4 regions of the Paenibacillus sp. FSL H8-0122 genome follow, and region 3 is predicted to be linked to each of the others. Evidence: riboswitches for the same ligand, from Rfam matches in the RefSeq annotation. Region 3 holds a riboswitch; each other region holds the start of a gene.

Evidence for each region. A riboswitch is a leader RNA that binds a small molecule or an ion and turns the genes downstream of it on or off. The one in region 3 is predicted to bind cyclic di-AMP.
Region 1: another riboswitch for cyclic di-AMP. It lies ahead of NSS64_RS28145 (C40 family peptidase); the one in region 3 lies ahead of NSS64_RS11810 (hypothetical protein).
Region 2: another riboswitch for cyclic di-AMP. It lies ahead of NSS64_RS25940 (hypothetical protein); the one in region 3 lies ahead of NSS64_RS11810 (hypothetical protein).
Region 4: another riboswitch for cyclic di-AMP. It lies ahead of NSS64_RS11300 (APC family permease); the one in region 3 lies ahead of NSS64_RS11810 (hypothetical protein).

What each region holds. Positions count from the first base shown of each region.
Region 1 is NZ_JBBOTB010000001.1:6,586,857-6,591,066, reverse strand. It holds gene NSS64_RS28160 (c-type cytochrome) at 1-201, opposite strand, end outside; gene NSS64_RS28155 (GNAT family N-acetyltransferase) at 329-814, opposite strand; gene NSS64_RS28150 (C40 family peptidase) at 1,070-1,561, opposite strand; cyclic di-AMP (ydaO/yuaA leader) riboswitch at 1,566-1,708, opposite strand; gene NSS64_RS28145 (C40 family peptidase) at 2,097-2,525, opposite strand; cyclic di-AMP (ydaO/yuaA leader) riboswitch at 2,583-2,721, opposite strand; gene NSS64_RS28140 (hypothetical protein) at 2,934-3,767, opposite strand; gene NSS64_RS28135 (M1 family aminopeptidase) at 3,777-4,210, opposite strand, start outside.
Region 2 is NZ_JBBOTB010000001.1:6,071,888-6,076,097, forward strand. It holds gene NSS64_RS25930 (glutaredoxin family protein) at 1-209, shown strand, start outside; gene NSS64_RS25935 (WD40 repeat domain-containing protein) at 317-1,648, shown strand; cyclic di-AMP (ydaO/yuaA leader) riboswitch at 1,888-2,057, shown strand; gene NSS64_RS25940 (hypothetical protein) at 2,192-2,647, shown strand; gene NSS64_RS25945 (hypothetical protein) at 3,155-3,352, opposite strand; gene NSS64_RS25950 (family 43 glycosylhydrolase) at 3,674-4,210, opposite strand, start outside.
Region 3 is NZ_JBBOTB010000001.1:2,673,180-2,677,389, reverse strand. It holds gene NSS64_RS11820 (TetR/AcrR family transcriptional regulator C-terminal domain-containing protein) at 90-653, shown strand; gene NSS64_RS11815 (3'-5' exonuclease) at 650-1,183, shown strand; gene NSS64_RS11810 (hypothetical protein) at 1,203-1,670, opposite strand; cyclic di-AMP (ydaO/yuaA leader) riboswitch at 1,876-2,039, opposite strand; gene NSS64_RS11805 (arsinothricin resistance N-acetyltransferase ArsN1 family A) at 2,386-2,880, opposite strand; gene NSS64_RS11800 (arsenite methyltransferase) at 2,902-3,708, opposite strand; gene NSS64_RS11795 (MarR family winged helix-turn-helix transcriptional regulator) at 3,762-4,210, opposite strand, start outside.
Region 4 is NZ_JBBOTB010000001.1:2,561,512-2,565,721, forward strand. It holds gene NSS64_RS11285 (sensor histidine kinase) at 1-469, shown strand, start outside; gene NSS64_RS11290 (DsbA family protein) at 563-1,327, shown strand; gene NSS64_RS11295 (disulfide oxidoreductase) at 1,324-1,758, shown strand; cyclic di-AMP (ydaO/yuaA leader) riboswitch at 1,985-2,145, shown strand; gene NSS64_RS11300 (APC family permease) at 2,274-4,091, shown strand.

The DNA of each region.
Region 1 (4,210 bases), 3.9 Mb from region 3:
CCCGCCCTGAAGCTGGTCACCGTGGCAGGAGATACAATTGGCCTTCACTGTGGCTTCTGCGCCCGCAGCGTCCAGCACAACCTCCGGCATGGTCGGTTTGTTCTGTTCCGCCACCTCGGATTTACCGGGTAAGGTAAACATTAAGATTACTGCAAAGGCACAGGCGGCAAAAAACAAACCGCTCATGATCCATTTCTGCATCTGCATCCGTCCCTCCATGTAAGCTGCTGACTCCATTATAGCGGATGGTGAAGCGTTATCATAGTATGTGTGTCAAAAAAATGAACACAAATGATCCATTTTTTTGAAAACACCTCATTCTCCGGTGCTATTCCTCATAGACCATGCAATAAAAAGGCTTATTGCCCGTCGGGGTACGGCGCTCATAGGTATCTGTTATGGTGAACCCGCATTTCTGATAGGCGCGGATGGCGCGCTGGTTCCAGGTCAGCACCTCCAGATCGATCTCGCGTTCCGGGTAACGGGCCTGTGCTGCCTGCACAATAGCCTTCATGAACAGATGCCCCATTCCATGACCGCACAGATCGGGCCGCATTCCGACTCCAAGCCGGACTACCCCCTCCATCGGAAAGAGCTGGGCGAAGCCGCACAGAACGCCTTGTCCGTTCACTACCGACACATATTGCTCGCTGCGCAGCTGCGGGTCTCCGAACTCCACGCCCAGCGCCTGCATCTGCTCCCAGGACATCCAGCCGTAAATATTATACGGAGGCTTGTAGCTCCACTCACAGATCTCAGCGGCATGCTGCGGCTCCATAGGCACCACGTAAAAGGTTAGCGGGGAGCTAATCATTAGGGGAGGCCTCCTTCCAGGGGAAATCAATTTATTCTTATCATTCTTTATATTAATTATATACAAAAACAGCGAGTTTCGACGCAAATTCCTTGCGGAAATACAGAAACTTGACAAACGCCAAAATATATTTTCCGAAAGTGCAGAATCGGTGTTTTACAAATATAGAGACGGGTAAGTAATTTTATAGACAAAAAAAGCCCTTCTCCAAGATTTCGGCAAAAATCTCGGAAAAGAGCGTTAGGTTACAAAGGATTATTGTACATCATCGTTGTCTTGGGAATCCGAAGCTACAGTCTTGTAGGCATCTGTACTCATGATTCGCTTGGCGCCAACGTAGCGGTTGACGTAATAGCTGTCACTCAGCGAACTGATGGTTACACCACGTGAGGAAGAGGCATGGGCGAATTCGCCGTCACCAACATAAATACCGACATGGGATACGCCCTTACCGCTTGTATTGAAGAATACAAGATCGCCCGGTCTCATCTCGTCACGGGATACAGCAGAGCCCATCTGATATTGGGAGCCGGATTGATGGGGCAGGTTAATGCCGATCTTATCAAAAACATACATTGTAAATCCGGAGCAATCAAACCCGTTAGTTGATGTACCGCCGGACACGTATTTGGTTCCGATGGCTTTGTCGATCACTTTATCCATTTTGGAATCCGCGAAAGCGCTTCCTGCTCCGATGGTGAAGATAATGGACAAGCTTAGTACTGCGGCTGCTAGCTTCTTCTTCAAAAGTAAATACCCCTTCCAATGCCTACGAGGTTAGCTTAAGGGTTCGGTTGAAGGTCCCCTATGACCCCTCTTAGAATAGGAGGTCAATTCACCCAAAGTGGTTCCCCCGTTTCCCTAATTCATTAGGGAACTCGGCACGACTGTTGATTAGGATTAGCGGTTCATTCAATACATGACAAAACCTTTGTTAAAAGCGATTCAATAATTACAAAAATGTTACTAAAAGATCACTGCGATAATTGTAACAAAGACTAAGGCGCTTGGCAATCACTTATAACATATTAATGCATCTTTTTTGCTGTTTTTTAGAGTTATAGCCCTTTCGAAAGACTCATATCTATGCGCAGGGGTTAATTTATATGATAATTTCTTTATTTTTGCAAGAAAATGCTGTTTCAAGGCTGCGAATTCGGTGTAAAAGGTAGAATAAGGAAAAGGAAAAACCCGGAAATGATTACGGCAATAATCATCCCGGGCTCGTATAAGTTACATTTAGTTGTTAGAGGCTGAAATATTCGGGGTATGCTTCAAGGGTTCAATCGTAAGCGACAGCTTGGTAGGCTGTTGTGCTCATTACTCGTTTGGCGCCAACGTAGCGGTTGGCCCAGTAGGACTGGCTCATCGAACTGATGGTTACACCACGTGAACTTGAGGACTGTGCGAACTTCCCGTTTCCAACATAAATACCGACATGGGACACTCCGTTACCCAGAGTATTGAAGAACACGAGATCACCTGAACGCAGGTTGCTCTTGGATACACTTGTTCCAACTTTGTACTGTGCTTTGGAGGTGCGGGGCAAGGTAAGCCCGACATTCTTGAACACATACTTGGTAAATCCGGAACAGTCGAAGCCGCTGGTGGTTGTGCCTCCGGTTTTATACGACGTTCCAATGGTTTTTGAAATCACAGTATCCATTTTGGAATCTGCGAAGGCACTGCCCGCTCCGAGTGTGAATACCATCACAAGACCCAGCGCTGCTGCGGTGCATTTTTTCTTGAAATTCTGACTAATCAAAAGATGTACTCCTTCCAGGGCCTGCGAGGTTAGCTTAAGGATTCGGTAGAAGGTTCCCCTATGACCCCTCTAAAGCGAGATCAATTCACCCAAAATATGGTTCCCCCACTTCCCGGTGCAGGGAATTCGGCGTTTTGTGCACCAGAACAGTGACTTATCGGCATAGCTTAAATTGCAATAGTTACGGAAGATTTTGCTTGAAAGATTACAACTTTGTTACTACTGGTACAGCCATCATTGTATCAGAGGATTTAGCCTTTTGCAAATGCTTTTGTCCTCCGTTCAAGCAAAAAAGAGTCCTGCTCCCGGATAGAGGGGCTGTGACTCTCTTTAGTATGCCGCTTCAGCAGCTTATTATTGTGGAAATGATTTACTGGACCAGAGGTGGTACTGGGCAGCGATCCCCCACATATTGAACAGCGTGGAGGGCAGCGGAGCTGCCTGGCGGAGCATAAGGGCCGGCAAACCGGGATAGAACAGAGCAGAGGCGCTGCAGAGCAGAATGACGGCCAGGCTTCCCGCCCCCAGAACGATGGATATACCAATGGAAGGCAGCAGCACCTTCAGGCAGATCAGCAGCGAGGAGAACATACCGGTACCTGCGGTATAGCCGAACTGCATATAGAGCAGAAGCTTGCGGACAAGGAAGAGATAGAGCAGCCAGCCCAGTACATAAGGCACCAGCTTGAGCAGGAGCTGTACATCGAGAACGCCGCTGAGCAGATGACGGTACATACGCGGAAGCAGCCAATAGAGCGGCAGGAGGGTTAGCGCCCATTCAACGAGGCTGAACACCAGCACCGGCAGCCCATATTTTCTCATTCCGGGAAAAAAGAACAGTCCCCGCGCTCCGGCGCGCTCCTGGTGAAGCTCGTGCAGCAGCCCTGCACGGATAAAGGGAGTCACCAGCAGCCTTAGCACTGTCAGCGCAAGCAGCATCCACAGCCAGTGCTGGACGGCGGGGTCGGTGCGCAGCGCGGTCTGCCCCTCGATATAATACAGCAGCCTGCCTATTCCGCTGCCGCCGGCGTTCGCATCCGGGTAGCGGAGCAGGACGGGGACAACCGCGCTTTTAATGAATTTGTACAGGAAATATCCCCAGAACAGCCGGTAAATAAATAGCAGGATCAATATATAGAACTGCTCTTTCATGCTGATCCAACCGCGGGCAATTGAGCTTTTCACCATTCCTTCACCTCACCAGACAAGAGTTCCGAGCAGGGTTTCAAGCAGAGTTGATGCACTAAGCGTCCAGCGGGAGAGTGTACGCGGCTCAAGCTCCGCCATTCTGAAATTATTAAGATGCCTGCTCTCCAGCAGAATGGAATGCCCCGGATCAATCTCTGCGGAGACCAGCGGCGCTTTATACGTTAATTCAAAGGAGGTAGCCTTACCCTCGCCATTCCAGTATTGCTGCACCGTGTACCCGTCTGCGAAGGTGAATTTCACGGGAACATCGGGGTACAGGCTGCCCTTATTGCTTACATCGACCACAGCGCTATAGCGGCTCCCCCCGCTGTCGCTGTTGTCTTGTTTAACCGTAAGCCTGATATCGTCAACTGCGAAGTCGGGTGCCCCCCCGCTATAGACATACCGCTCAAAATACGTCTGCCAGGATTGCTTGGTCACTT
Region 2 (4,210 bases), 3.4 Mb from region 3:
GCTGCGGCGAATGCAATCAGGTGAAGCAGCTGCTGGAGAGCAAGGGCATTCCCTTCGAGGTCCGGGATGTGATGACCAGCTCCGTCTACCAGGAGGAAGTGGAGAAGCTGGGCTTCATGGGCATTCCAGTCACCGTATCCGGGGACCGGGCGGTCAAGGGCTTCAATCTCCCTGAGCTTCAGGAGCTTATGGATGCTGCTGTTCTGTAATATACGCAAAGGTGCTGTCCTCTCAACAGGAGCAGCGCCTTTTTTTTGCGATTCATCGATGAAATAACTGTATATTTATATATATCTGGAAAAGGAGGCTTGATCCTTTGAAATGGCTACAGGATGAGCATGCCGCCAAATGGCGTGAAGAAGGACAGCGTTATGTGCGCGACGTCAATCAATTCGTACATAAGGGCCTGACAGAAGGCTGGGACACAGCGGGAAATGAACCCGCAGAGGATACACGCGGGGCCCTCGCCGCCAAAATCTATAAGATGATTCGAGGAGCTAATGAGCACGGTGAGATTGCTGAGCTGCGGGAGCAATTGCCGGCGGCAACGTGGCCGCTGGCCGGGCACTTTCAACATGAGATGCAGGCGATTCGCGGTATCCATTTCATAAGTGATGATGCTGTAGTGTTCAGCACCGGCTCACCTTGGGAGAAGAATGCAGTTGTGGCTGTACATAAGGATGTTATTTCCGTATTCGACGAATTAAGCCTGGTTGGGGCATCTCCTGACAATCAGTTCTATGCACTCGCGGGCACGCAAGGGATTACTATTCTGCAATCCATGAACAGCGCATTACAGGGAGAAGTAGTGGCCGAGCTTTCGTGGCGGGAGCTGAATGGAACGATTCAAGCGCTGGACCCGGACTTTACCGTTTTGAACATAGACCGCCTGGATCAGGAGTTACCCTTGGAGCAAGTTATTCCTTTTAACGACGGTCAAGCGTTATTGCTTGTTACAAGTCAGGGGATTATCCTGGTCCAGCAATCGCAGGAGAAGCCATGGGAGGTGAAGCTGCTGCATCCTGACCTCGAAGAATATAAAGCAGATGAGATGGAGCATATTGAGATCGACATGCCGCATGGTGCTGTCTCTCCGGATGGAAGATGGGTTGCCTATGGCAGCCAGGGCAGTGATCATCTTTTATATGACACAGCTTCAGGACAGGTTCACTTATTCAATCCGGAATCCAGTTACCCGCACTATACTATATTTACGAAGGACCAGCATAGTGTATGGTACAATGCCTGCCACTTCTACAATGGCGTTACTCTTGCCGTGTCCCTTGAAGATCTAGAAGCAGGCAAGCTCCTGCCAGATCAGGAATATCCGGTCGTTAACGGGGAAGCCCGGGTGTATGCGGCGGCAGCGCTGAAGGACGGTGTTGTCATTGGCGATGCCTATGGCTACTTGAGGCTCGTTGATGTAGAGGGGCGGGAGCTGTGGCGTTATTATGCCGGAAGCACCATTTCCGGATTAGCTGTCAATCCGGATGAGACCATGCTGGCCGTGGGGACTTATGGAGGGATGCTGCATTTCCTGGACCTTCATGCCACTGAACGCAGCGACTATGAGATTACAACAGGAACCGTTCGTGAGGTGAAGCGGATTATTGTCTGGAAGAATCAGAATGGGCCGCTTTGGTGGTGAGCTGATACATGGGGAACCCTTCTTCTCCGCCGCCGTCTGCCAAAAATAAAAAACGGCGATTGAGCGAGATAAATGGCAGATAATCTGCTACATATATGAGTTTTCGCTTCCATTTGCATAACCAGTCAGCCATTTGCTGAAAACAAGGCGAATAGCACTCTTTTCCATTTTTACAACCCCCCTCTGAAGAGAGTATGATTCGTGTTGAAAGCAAATGAACGCATTCATGAAAATGAGCATATGCATGCACGCTGAATTTCCGTCATGTGGAAAACGGGGGAACCATCCGGCCGTCAGGCCGACTTGGGGTGAATCCGAAGGAGAATGCCACGCGCAGGTCTCCGGCAGGTAGGGCGACTCTCACCGTCCGAATCCGACAGCTAACCTCGTAAGCGTAAAGAGAGAGCCCTGATCCGCCACGCTTTTGTGCCAGGCGTCTTAAGCCTGTTACCCACAACCGCAGGCAGAGGTCCTCCTCTGCCTGCGGTTTTTTGCGCGCTGGAATGAACTGCACAGTATAGATTCAGGAAGGAACGTGACCACATGCCTGACCCCTTATCGCCCAAACTAACAGCCGCTGCCGGATACAACCCCTACACCCAGCAATATAGCGGTCCCGTCTATGCGCTTAGCTGCCTGCTGCTGGAGCAAGGCGCCCGCGCCGAACAAGCTGCAATCGCCACCTTCGTAGCACTCCATCCACTATGGCTGAAGGGCAGCCTCTCAGGGGACGGCGCTGCTGCGGCTGCCTACAGAGAGTGCATCCGCCAATGTGCCGTGCTCGCCCGGGACCGCAGCCGCTGCGCTTCTCCGCTGCTTAACTGGGACGATCACGTTGCCAGTGCCTTGTGGTATGGCATCCAGCTCCCCCTGCCCGACATCAGCCAGATTCTGGAGCGCAGCATCCCCGAGCTAAAGGCCCAGCTTAGAGGAATACGCGAACAGATGGCAGCCGCACATTCAGCCTTGCCTGCGGTCCACCGCCCTTCAGCGGGGTGAGACTGGGAATAACGCAGGTTGCAGGACGAACGAGGATGGATGTGGCGGAATTGGTTGGATGTGGCGGAATTAGGGTACGGATGCGACAAAAGGAGATGGTTAGCGGGCCATGCGGACTACAGATCCGCTATTTCAGCAAATGGGACCATTCCGAAGGCCATGCGGACTGAGAGGCGCTTAATTAACCAATTCCGTCTCATTTTGCGCTCCATACAGCCCTTTAGCGTCCTCTCAGTCCGCTCCGGGAAGATAATCAGTCTTTTTCACAAAATAAGGGCCGCTGAGTCCGCACCCCCCCCACAAAGTGGGGCTTTAGCGTAGGTGATGACTCAGGTACTTTTGCGGGGACCCCAAAACATATAAATTCTATCAAATAAAGCCGCAGCATCCGCCGCGACTTAATCCTTGACTCTCAGCATCAGCACCCATACAGTGCCTGGCTCACCTTACATAGCTAACCATCCCATGCACTGATCCTGTCTCCGCCGGCCGTTCACTACATAGAACTCAGCTCTTGCCCTTGCCACCCTTGCCGCCCTTGGCAAACCGCCAAAAAGCCATACAGCAGCCGAGCAGTCCGGCTCCCAGCAGAAGGGTCTGTAACGCCCCCAGCCAAGTCGACTGATCCGAGGGGATCAGGCTGCTGACAATAATGAGCGGGATAGAAACCGCGACCAGCACGGGGGTTTGTCTACTTTTCTTCACAACCATTCACCACTCCTAAAGACTAATACTACTAAGGTACACCATCTCCGGCGTTTTCACCAGTTCAGGGTCCGGGTAAGCAAGACTCCAGGGAATGATCGTCACATGATTTAAAGGATTCCGTATAATCCAGCACCTGTTTAAATGTCAAATCCTGTAGATCGACATTTTGGGGTGATCCAGTGGAAAATCCTCCTTATAAAATTTAATATTTATTAGTCAAGTCATTAATATCGTGTGCTCTTTCAATTCATTATAAAATGAATAACCCATCCTTAAAAGAATGGGCTTTTCTTACTCAGAAGAGTCTTTTTCGCACGATTAGTAATTCTTCACGCCATAATAGTCAAAATCAGCGAAGGAGTCATGCTGGTGAGCATCCACGGAACCAATGAAATTGAACAAGCCTGTAAACCCGCCAATCTCCCCCGGCTCCCCGTTCACGCCTTCATCCGACAAATAGAGAACATCGATATTTTCTACAAAAGCTCGCCAATCCCCGTTATCCCCGAAGCGGTAAAGGATACTCGCGATGCCTGCATTATAGATAAGCTTGAGCTCCGCTGTGTCTTCAGGGACTGGAATGTAATTGTGGACCAGCTCGATGCGCTCTCCCAGCTTGGCCTGTAGTACATACAGAACGGTGCCCTCTGATTCGGAGTGGGTCAAGTGAACATACAGCCAATTATTAGAATCATAGTATAGCCCCATACCGGCCGTTTCCGAGTAATGATCGGGGTGGAACTCCACCTTAGTTTGCACTTCATAATGAAGGGAGGTTGCACGCGTGGCCATAATCGCCGGATGGATCTGCGAGAAAAAAGAATTCTCTCCATGAATGCGTAAGTAACCCGGACG
Region 3 (4,210 bases):
TATAGAATATAGACACTTGAAGGCAAGTGACAATTTTTTTGCCGTTGCTCATCATTTTGTCATAATAGGAATGGAAGGTGAAATCAACGATGCCTACAAAAGATATGACGAAGACCATGTTTGCAGAAGCCATAATTGAGCTATTAAATCACGTGCCTTTTAAGAAAATCACGGTAACCATGCTGGCAAATCACTGCCGCGTTCCCCGCCAGACATTCTACTATCACTTCCATGATAAATATGAATTGGTCAATTGGATTTACTCCTCGGATTTGAATAAAGTGATGGCGGAAAACGCAAACGAATCATGGAGCAAAGTCACCTCTCTTTTCTTTCAAAAGCTTAATGAGAAAAGAGCATTTTATAAAAAAGTCCTGATGGACAGTGGACAAAATTCCCTATTGGAGCATTCCCAGACATACCCGGCAAATTTGTTTCTGGCTTCACTGTCACAAGGCGCGCAAGCTCCTGTAATGAAAGATCTGCAATTTTCCTTGAACTACCATGCTTATGCCTGTTCCAATATGACCAGACATTGGCTGCTCAGTGAACCGCACGTTACTCCTGAAGAGCAGAATGACCGAACACTCCGGGCCATGCCGCAAATGTTGTATGACAAACTGAATGGTTATAGAGAAAAGGAGCAGGTATGAACTATATCATTTTTGATCTGGAAGCCACTTGTTGGGAAAATGACCGCAAAAGACAAAACGAAATTATCGAGATCGGAGCCGTAAAACTCAATGAAAGGCTCAAGACTGTGAGCGAGTTCCAAATTTTTGTCAAGCCTGCATTAAGCCCGCAGCTTTCTGATTTTTGTAAGCGGCTTACCTCCATCTCTCAGGCGGATGTGGATGCTGCAATGTATTTTCCGCAGGCAATAAGTCAATTCCAAGAGTGGATAGGCAATGAACCTCATGTCCTCTGCTCCTGGGGGTTTTATGATAAAAACCAGTTGCAGAAGGACTGTTCACTACATCAAATCGCAAGTGAATGGACGGATAACCATATCAGTCTCAAGCATCAGCACGGGAGGATGATTGGCAGGGAGCGGGGCGTAGGCATGGAGAGAGCCTTGACTATGCTTGAATTGCCGCTTGAAGGTACTCACCATAGAGGTATCGATGATGCCAAGAACATTGCGAAAATCTTCGTTAAGATTTTTGATCAACTGGAGTTTTGATAATTTAAATTGATCATGTCTATAGCAGTGAATAATAGGATACCGATTCTGCAAATAAAATGGTTGGATTCAGATGACTCTTCACCGTATTAATTGAATGGATTCTTTGCTCTGTCCTTTGATGGCGATACCGCTCCGATCCGGCTCCTACCTTCATTCGGATTTGGTCATTTTGAATGAACATACTATCGAGTGCAGTCTTGATCATGTTAAGTTGATTGGGAGCCCATTCTTGTCCGTGCATCCGGACGTATTCTGTGGCTTCTTCTGCAGTACAATGACATATCTCTTTCAGAAAAGAGCCCCATTTGATTAAATCCACCGCATTGTCACCCGCACAAAGAATGCAATTCCCATAGCTGATCTGTCCTCCGAAGGTTAACTTCAACACCCCATACCAGCATCCGTAAGGCTCTGAAATATGCAGGAAGGAAGGGCGGCAGCTAAATGCGAACAACTCGATTCGTGACAGTCTGGCGTTAATCATGAATAATGCCTCCTAGGTTGTCTATAGATTTCATATAACGCTGCAGATTATGGGTCTGCTCAGCTGTGGCTACATAGGCTGTCAGTTCAGTTTCATTCTCACATACAGCAGCATGCTCAAGCCAAACGGAATATTTGGTTTTCTGTACGATGGATAAGTGTAATGGAAAGGTTTTGCGGGATCGCAGCAAAAAAGCATGGTTAATGCAGGCTCTCTCCAGTGCTTACGAGGTTAGCTGACGGATTCGGACGGTGAGAGTCGTCCTACCAGTGAAGAGTTCAATCTTCTTTGGATTCACCCCATTTCGGCTGGTCACAGCCATTTGGTTCCCCCGCTTCCCGCCTGACGGGAATTCAGCATTTGTTAAAAGGAATCTTACGCTGAGCATCACTGTTTGTAAAATGCTGAAAGTTCTCTAGGAGACTAAATAAGACTCTATAGGATATAAAAATGAAGAAAATCCCTTGTAATCTAGCATTCATCCCCGATTTTCTGAAGTTATCGCGTATTTATTAACTTTTTAATGCAACCTAAATGGGGCTAAATGAATCTTAATGCTTCTTTAATCATGATATTAAGATCAGATATAATGTTTAAGATCCTCCTGTTTACAGGCCCGATATGCGGAGCCTCCATGAAAGTAAGATTGTAGGAATAGATCAAAAGGAGAAGTTCCTCCGTTTGCGGATGGAACTTCTCCTTTTGATCTTCATTTTTATAGTAGCTTCTCCATAATCATCACATCAATAAACGCTCCGTCCATCAATCCTTGCTTCTCAAATACACCAACCTGCCGGTAGCCCATCTTCCGGTACAAGCCTTGACCATTCTCATTAAACGGAAAGGTAAAGAGAACAATTTTATAAAAGCTATTTTCTTTTGCCGCCTTGTGTATGGACTCTAGGAGGGAGCTGCCTACACCTTGCCCACGAAAGCTTCGATCAATATATACAGAAAGGTCAGCGACGCCGTTATACGCGCAACGGTGAGAATATGGGTTCAGTGAGGCCCAGCCCACGACTGCACCTTCGCGTTCAGCAACCCAAACGCTAAAACGGCCTTGGTGATCGTTGAACCATGATTCCATATATGAGGAGTCTTTCATCTCTGTTTCAAGTGTAGCGATCCGGTCCTCGATCCCCTGATTGTAGATACGAAGAATGCTTTCAATATCCTCAGGTGTGGCCTGACGGACAGTTAATGTACTGATCATATCAACACCCCCTTAAGATTACTTTCTCGCTTTAATTACAGCAGAGACGATGTATTGGTCAACGTTCGCACCTGGAACCCAATCTTTAATGAATGTTTTAGATTCGTCCTTTGGTTCAATGCTGATATCAGTAAAGCCGCATTCCTGAAGTATGATCTCCAAATCGGCAATGGAAGAGGCGCCTGAGATACAACCCGAATATAATTCATCCAGGTCATTTTTGATCTCAGGAGGAAGCTCAGCTGTAGTTACGATATCTGATATGGCAAGACGACCGGCAGGCTGAAGAACACGATAAGCCTCACGGAATACTTGCTGTTTGTCTGGGGAGAGATTAATTACACAGTTGGAGATAATGACGTTGATCGAATGATCAGCGACAGGAAGATACTCTATTTCGCCCAATCTGAATTCAGTGTTACTGAACTTACCTTTAAGGGCATTATCTCTTGCTCGACTGATCATCTCAGGTGTCATATCCACACCTATAACATGGCCTTCATTACCTACCTGCCGGGAAGCCAGGAAACAATCAAATCCGCCGCCACTCCCAAGGTCCAAAACATATTCACCCGCCTGCAGTTCAGCAATAGCCTGCGGATTACCGCAACCAAGACCTAAATTTGCGCCTTCGGGAGCTGAAGCGAGGTCCTCACTGGAATATCCCAACTTAGCAGATATGGCACTGAAATCAGATGGGGAGTCACAGCAACTGCTGTCAGCAGAAGTTCGGCTGGATGGGGAAGTCTCAACGTTTCTTACAGCAATCTTTTGATAGCGGCCCCGTACATTTTGGCGGATTTGATCATTAGTAAGCTTGCTCATGATTATACACTCCTTAGCTGAAATAATTTGCAATATACAAGTAAAAGAGAAGGTCACCCTTTTACGGGTGCGCAGCAATTGCTGAGTTTTCCCATAGATTCGTTGAAAAGCTTAATGGACCGTAGTAATGTTTCTACTTCAAACTCACTCATGTGTGAGAAGGCCTCGTTCAGGTATTCATTCATTTGTTGATCAATAGTTGTAGCTACCATTTTACCTTCAGGAGTGAGTGACAGGTTATAAATTCTTCGATCTGTGGGATCAGATGTCTTTTTAACCAAATTCATTTTCACCAGAGATTGAACTTGTCTGCTGAAGGTTGTAATATCTGTGCCAAGTGTTTCGGCGACTTGTTGCATGGAAGGATTGTGACTCCGATCGATCTCATATAACAGATGACTTTGGGTAGCGGAAAGATTACATCCTCCTACGCTACAGCAATCCTTATTGAGTAATCCTAAACGCCGACTCATAATTTGGAGTAGTTCTCTTGGAGTTTCCA
Region 4 (4,210 bases), 110 kb from region 3:
TGAGCTTCTGATCGAGGAGGGACTTCCCGACAAGTTCACCGGGGATGCTGCGCGTATCCGCCAGATTCTCATCAACCTGATCGGCAATGCGGTGAAATTCACGCCATCCGGCACGGTAACGGTTAAAGTGGAGTCCTATGGCGTCAGGGAGACCGCTCAGGCGCTGCAATTCATGGTACGCGACACCGGCATTGGCATCTCACCGGATAAGCTGCAGCTGCTCTTCCAGTCCTTCTCGCAGGTGGACGGGTCGCATACCCGCAAGTACCCCGGCACGGGTCTGGGCCTGGCGATCTGCAAGAAGCTGGTGGACCTGATGCAAGGAGAAATCTGGGCAGAACCGGCAGAAGGGGGCGGCACACAATTCTTCTTCAGAATTAAGCTGCAGTCGCAGGAGCATTCCCCGGAGGTATTTTTCGGCAAGGATACAGGGGAAGGGGAGTCAGCAGACGAGAATGAAGCCGTATAAGACAGCGATTGCCAACAAGAGAGTTAACATTATATAATTTGAAAGTAACTATTCTTTTATCACGATAGTCCTGAGGACGGAAAGGAACTCTCTTTGAGCAAAACAAAAAAGAACAATGTCACGGCTCCCCAGATGAGCAAGCAGGAGAAGCGCAGGGCAGAGCAGGAGCAGCAGAAGCAGAAAACGAGAATTCTGATCGTGAGTACGGTGGCCATCGTCATTATTATTTTTGTAGGCTTATTCATGCTTGCTTCCAAGGATTCTTCGCCTGCAGGCTCAGACAGCAAGCCTGTTGCCTTCAATTACAGTGAAATGATGCGGCTGGGCAAGGAGGATGCTCCGGTCAAAATTGTGGAATTCGGCGATTTCAAATGTCCGGCATGCGCCCAGTTCACCGGTGTCATCAAGCCGCAGATCGTTCAGGGCTATGTAGATCAGAATAAAGCAGCCTTCTATTTCGTGAATCTGGCCTTCATCGGCAAGGATTCGAGAACGGCCTCCCTGGCAGCCCTATCGGTGTATCATCAGAACCAGGAAGCATTCTGGAAGTACTTCGATGCGATCTATGCCAATCAGGGGAATGAAGAGGAGGAATGGGCTACGCCTGACTTCCTGGTGAGTCTCGCCAAGCAGCTGGAGCTGCCGGTGGATTATGACCTGCTGCGCAAGGACATTGACGAGCGTACTTATGTAAATGAGCTGGAGCGGGATATTCAGGTGGGCACGGATGCGGGTGTAACGAATACGCCATCCTTGTTCGTGAACGGAATCAAGGTGAATGAGCCTTTCAATATGGAGGCGATTGACGCCCAGATTCAGGCAGCAACAGCAGCAGCGGGAGCAGGGGCCGCCCAATGACCGCCTTCTCTGCCTTCTGCCGGCGTAACTGTCTCTACTTGGCCTGGTTCGTCTGTGTGGTGGCTGTAGCGGGAAGCCTGTATCTCAGTGAGGTCCTGCATTACGAACCGTGCAGGCTGTGCTGGTTCCAGCGGATCTTCATGTACCCGCAGCTGTTCCTGCTGGGAATTGCCACCTACCGGGCGGACAAGCGGATCATTCCTTATGTGCTTCCGCTCAGCCTAATCGGCGGCTGCATCTCGATTTATCATTATGCGGAGCAGAAAATTCCGGCGCTCAGCAAGGTGCTTCCCTGTACCATCGGCGTACCATGCAATAAGGATTATCTGAATTGGTTCGGTTTTGTAACAGTCCCTTTGCTTGCACTTATAGCCTTTGCCTTAATCTCCATTCTGCTCTGGACAGGACGCAAAGAAGAGCCTGCTGAGTAAGAAGCTGACGGGCAGAAGGAAGAGAAGAGAATACCCTTAATTTTAGCAAAAAATAATATGCAAAAACCCTGTAAATTCACGTGTTAAAGGGATAATGAAAGAGAATGAAAGATCAAGACATACCGGATGATGGATTTGGTTGTTTTGAGTGCTTTTCATTCTTTTTTCATTTGTTTCCACGCTTTACGGAAGACGTGTTGTAGCTTAATATTAGTCCTTGTGAGAAGTTGAATATGCGCTGAATTTTCCGGAAGGAAAAACGGGGGAACCACACTTTGGCCAAGGCCAAAAGGGGTGAATCGGAGCGGGCCGCAAGGGCCTGTAACCGTAGGGCTACCACAGTCCGAATCCGCCAGCTAACCTCGTAAGCCACAAGTGGGATAATGACCATGCACATTAGGCATGCGGATCATTTCCGTATGCTTATTTTGGTGCCTGCATTTATGAAATCCACTTATGAAAACAGCGCAGGGAAAGCCCATTTCAACTTAACCAAGAGAGGAACTGTTACTACAATGGTAAGCAAGGTAAAACGACTATTGATCGGGCGTCCGATGAAGTCGAACGAACTCGATCATGAAAAGTTATCCAAGGTGAAAGCACTGGCTGTCCTGTCTTCTGATGCGCTCTCGTCTGTAGCCTACGGAACAGAACAAATTCTGATTGTACTGGTGGCCGCCGGGTTCACCGCTATCTGGTACTCTTTGCCAATTGCATTAGCCGTATTGGGCTTGCTGGCCATTCTGATTCTATCCTACCGGCAGACGATATTTGCTTATCCGCAGGGCGGTGGTGCTTATATTGTAGCCAAAACCAACCTCGGGGTTCATACCGGCTTACTGGCCGGCGGCTCTCTTCTGGTGGATTACATTCTGACGGTGGCGGTAAGCGCCTCGGCGGGGACGGATGCGATCACTTCAGCTTTTCCAAATCTCCATAATCATACTGTCCTCATAGCGGTATCTGTTATCGTGCTCTTAACGATTGTTAACCTGCGGGGAGTGACCGAATCGGCCTCCTTCATCGCTATCCCGGTCTATCTGTTCGTTGTTTCCATCTTCGTGCTCATCATCTCGGGGGTCTTCAAATATATGACCGGCGGTGCCCATGCCCATGTTCCTGAGATTGGCTCGGCGGTATCGAACGTGAGTATGTTCCTGCTGCTGAAGGCCTTCAGCTCCGGCTGTTCGGCTCTGACCGGGGTTGAGGCAGTCTCTAATGCCATTCCTAACTTCAAAGCGCCGGCGGAGAAAAATGCAGCCAAAACGCTGATGCTCATGGGCCTCATTCTCGGGGTAATGTTCACAGGTATTACGCTGCTCGCTTACTGGTACGGTATCATGCCTGATGAGAAGGCAACCGTGGTCTCACAGATTACAGAGTCTACCTTCGGCCGCGGCGGACTGTACTTCTTCATTCAGGGGATTACGGCGGTTATCCTGTTCCTGGCAGCCAATACGGCGTACTCGGCCTTCCCGCTGCTGGCGTTCATGTTCGCCAAAGACAAATATCTGCCCCATGCCTTCATGGTGCGCGGCGACCGGCTGGGCTTCTCCAACGGCATTATTTTCCTCGGTGTCATGTCGGCTGTGCTGGTAGCGGCGTTTCACGGGAATACGGAAGGACTCATTCCATTATATGCAGTAGGGGTATTCATTCCGTTCACGCTGTCGCAGCTTGGCATGATGGTCCAATGGTACAGAACGAAGCCGAAAGGCTGGCAGAGCAAGTTCGCCGTCAATACGGTGGGGATGCTCACTACATTAACGATCACCCTGATTTTCATAATCACTAAATTCTCCAGCGTGTGGATGGCCTTCATCTTCCTGCCGGTTGTTATCATCGTGTTCCACCGGATTCACCGCCATTATATGAATATTGCCGATCAGCTGCGGATCTGTCCGGCTACCGATAAGCCTTGTATCAAAGGAAGCACCGTAGTCGTTCCGGTCGCCGGTGTGACTCGCGCTGTACTGCATTCGATCAGCTATGCGAAGTCATTGACGGATAATGTGGTCGCTGTATATGTAGGCTTCGATGAAGAAGAGATTCACAAGATGGAGCAGAAGTGGGAGGAGTGGAACCCCGGCGTACGCCTGATTGTCCTGCGCTCCCGCTACCGCAGCATTATCCGCCCGCTGGTGAAGTTCATCGATACAGTAGAGTGGAAGACCTCTTCAACGGATCATATTACCGTCCTGATTCCGCAATTCGTGACCAAGCACTGGTGGCAGGCGGTGCTGCATAATCAGACCAGCTTGTTCATCCGCTCCTATCTGATGAATCAGAAGGACATTGTCATCGCCACGGTTCCTTTCCATCTGCATAAATAATATAGAAGATTATAGGAAGACGGCTGTTTCTGCTTGATGCGGAGACGGCCGTTTGGTCGTTATTATAAGTTATTGGTTGACATAGAGAATGAGAATCAATATCATCAGTATAGACAAGC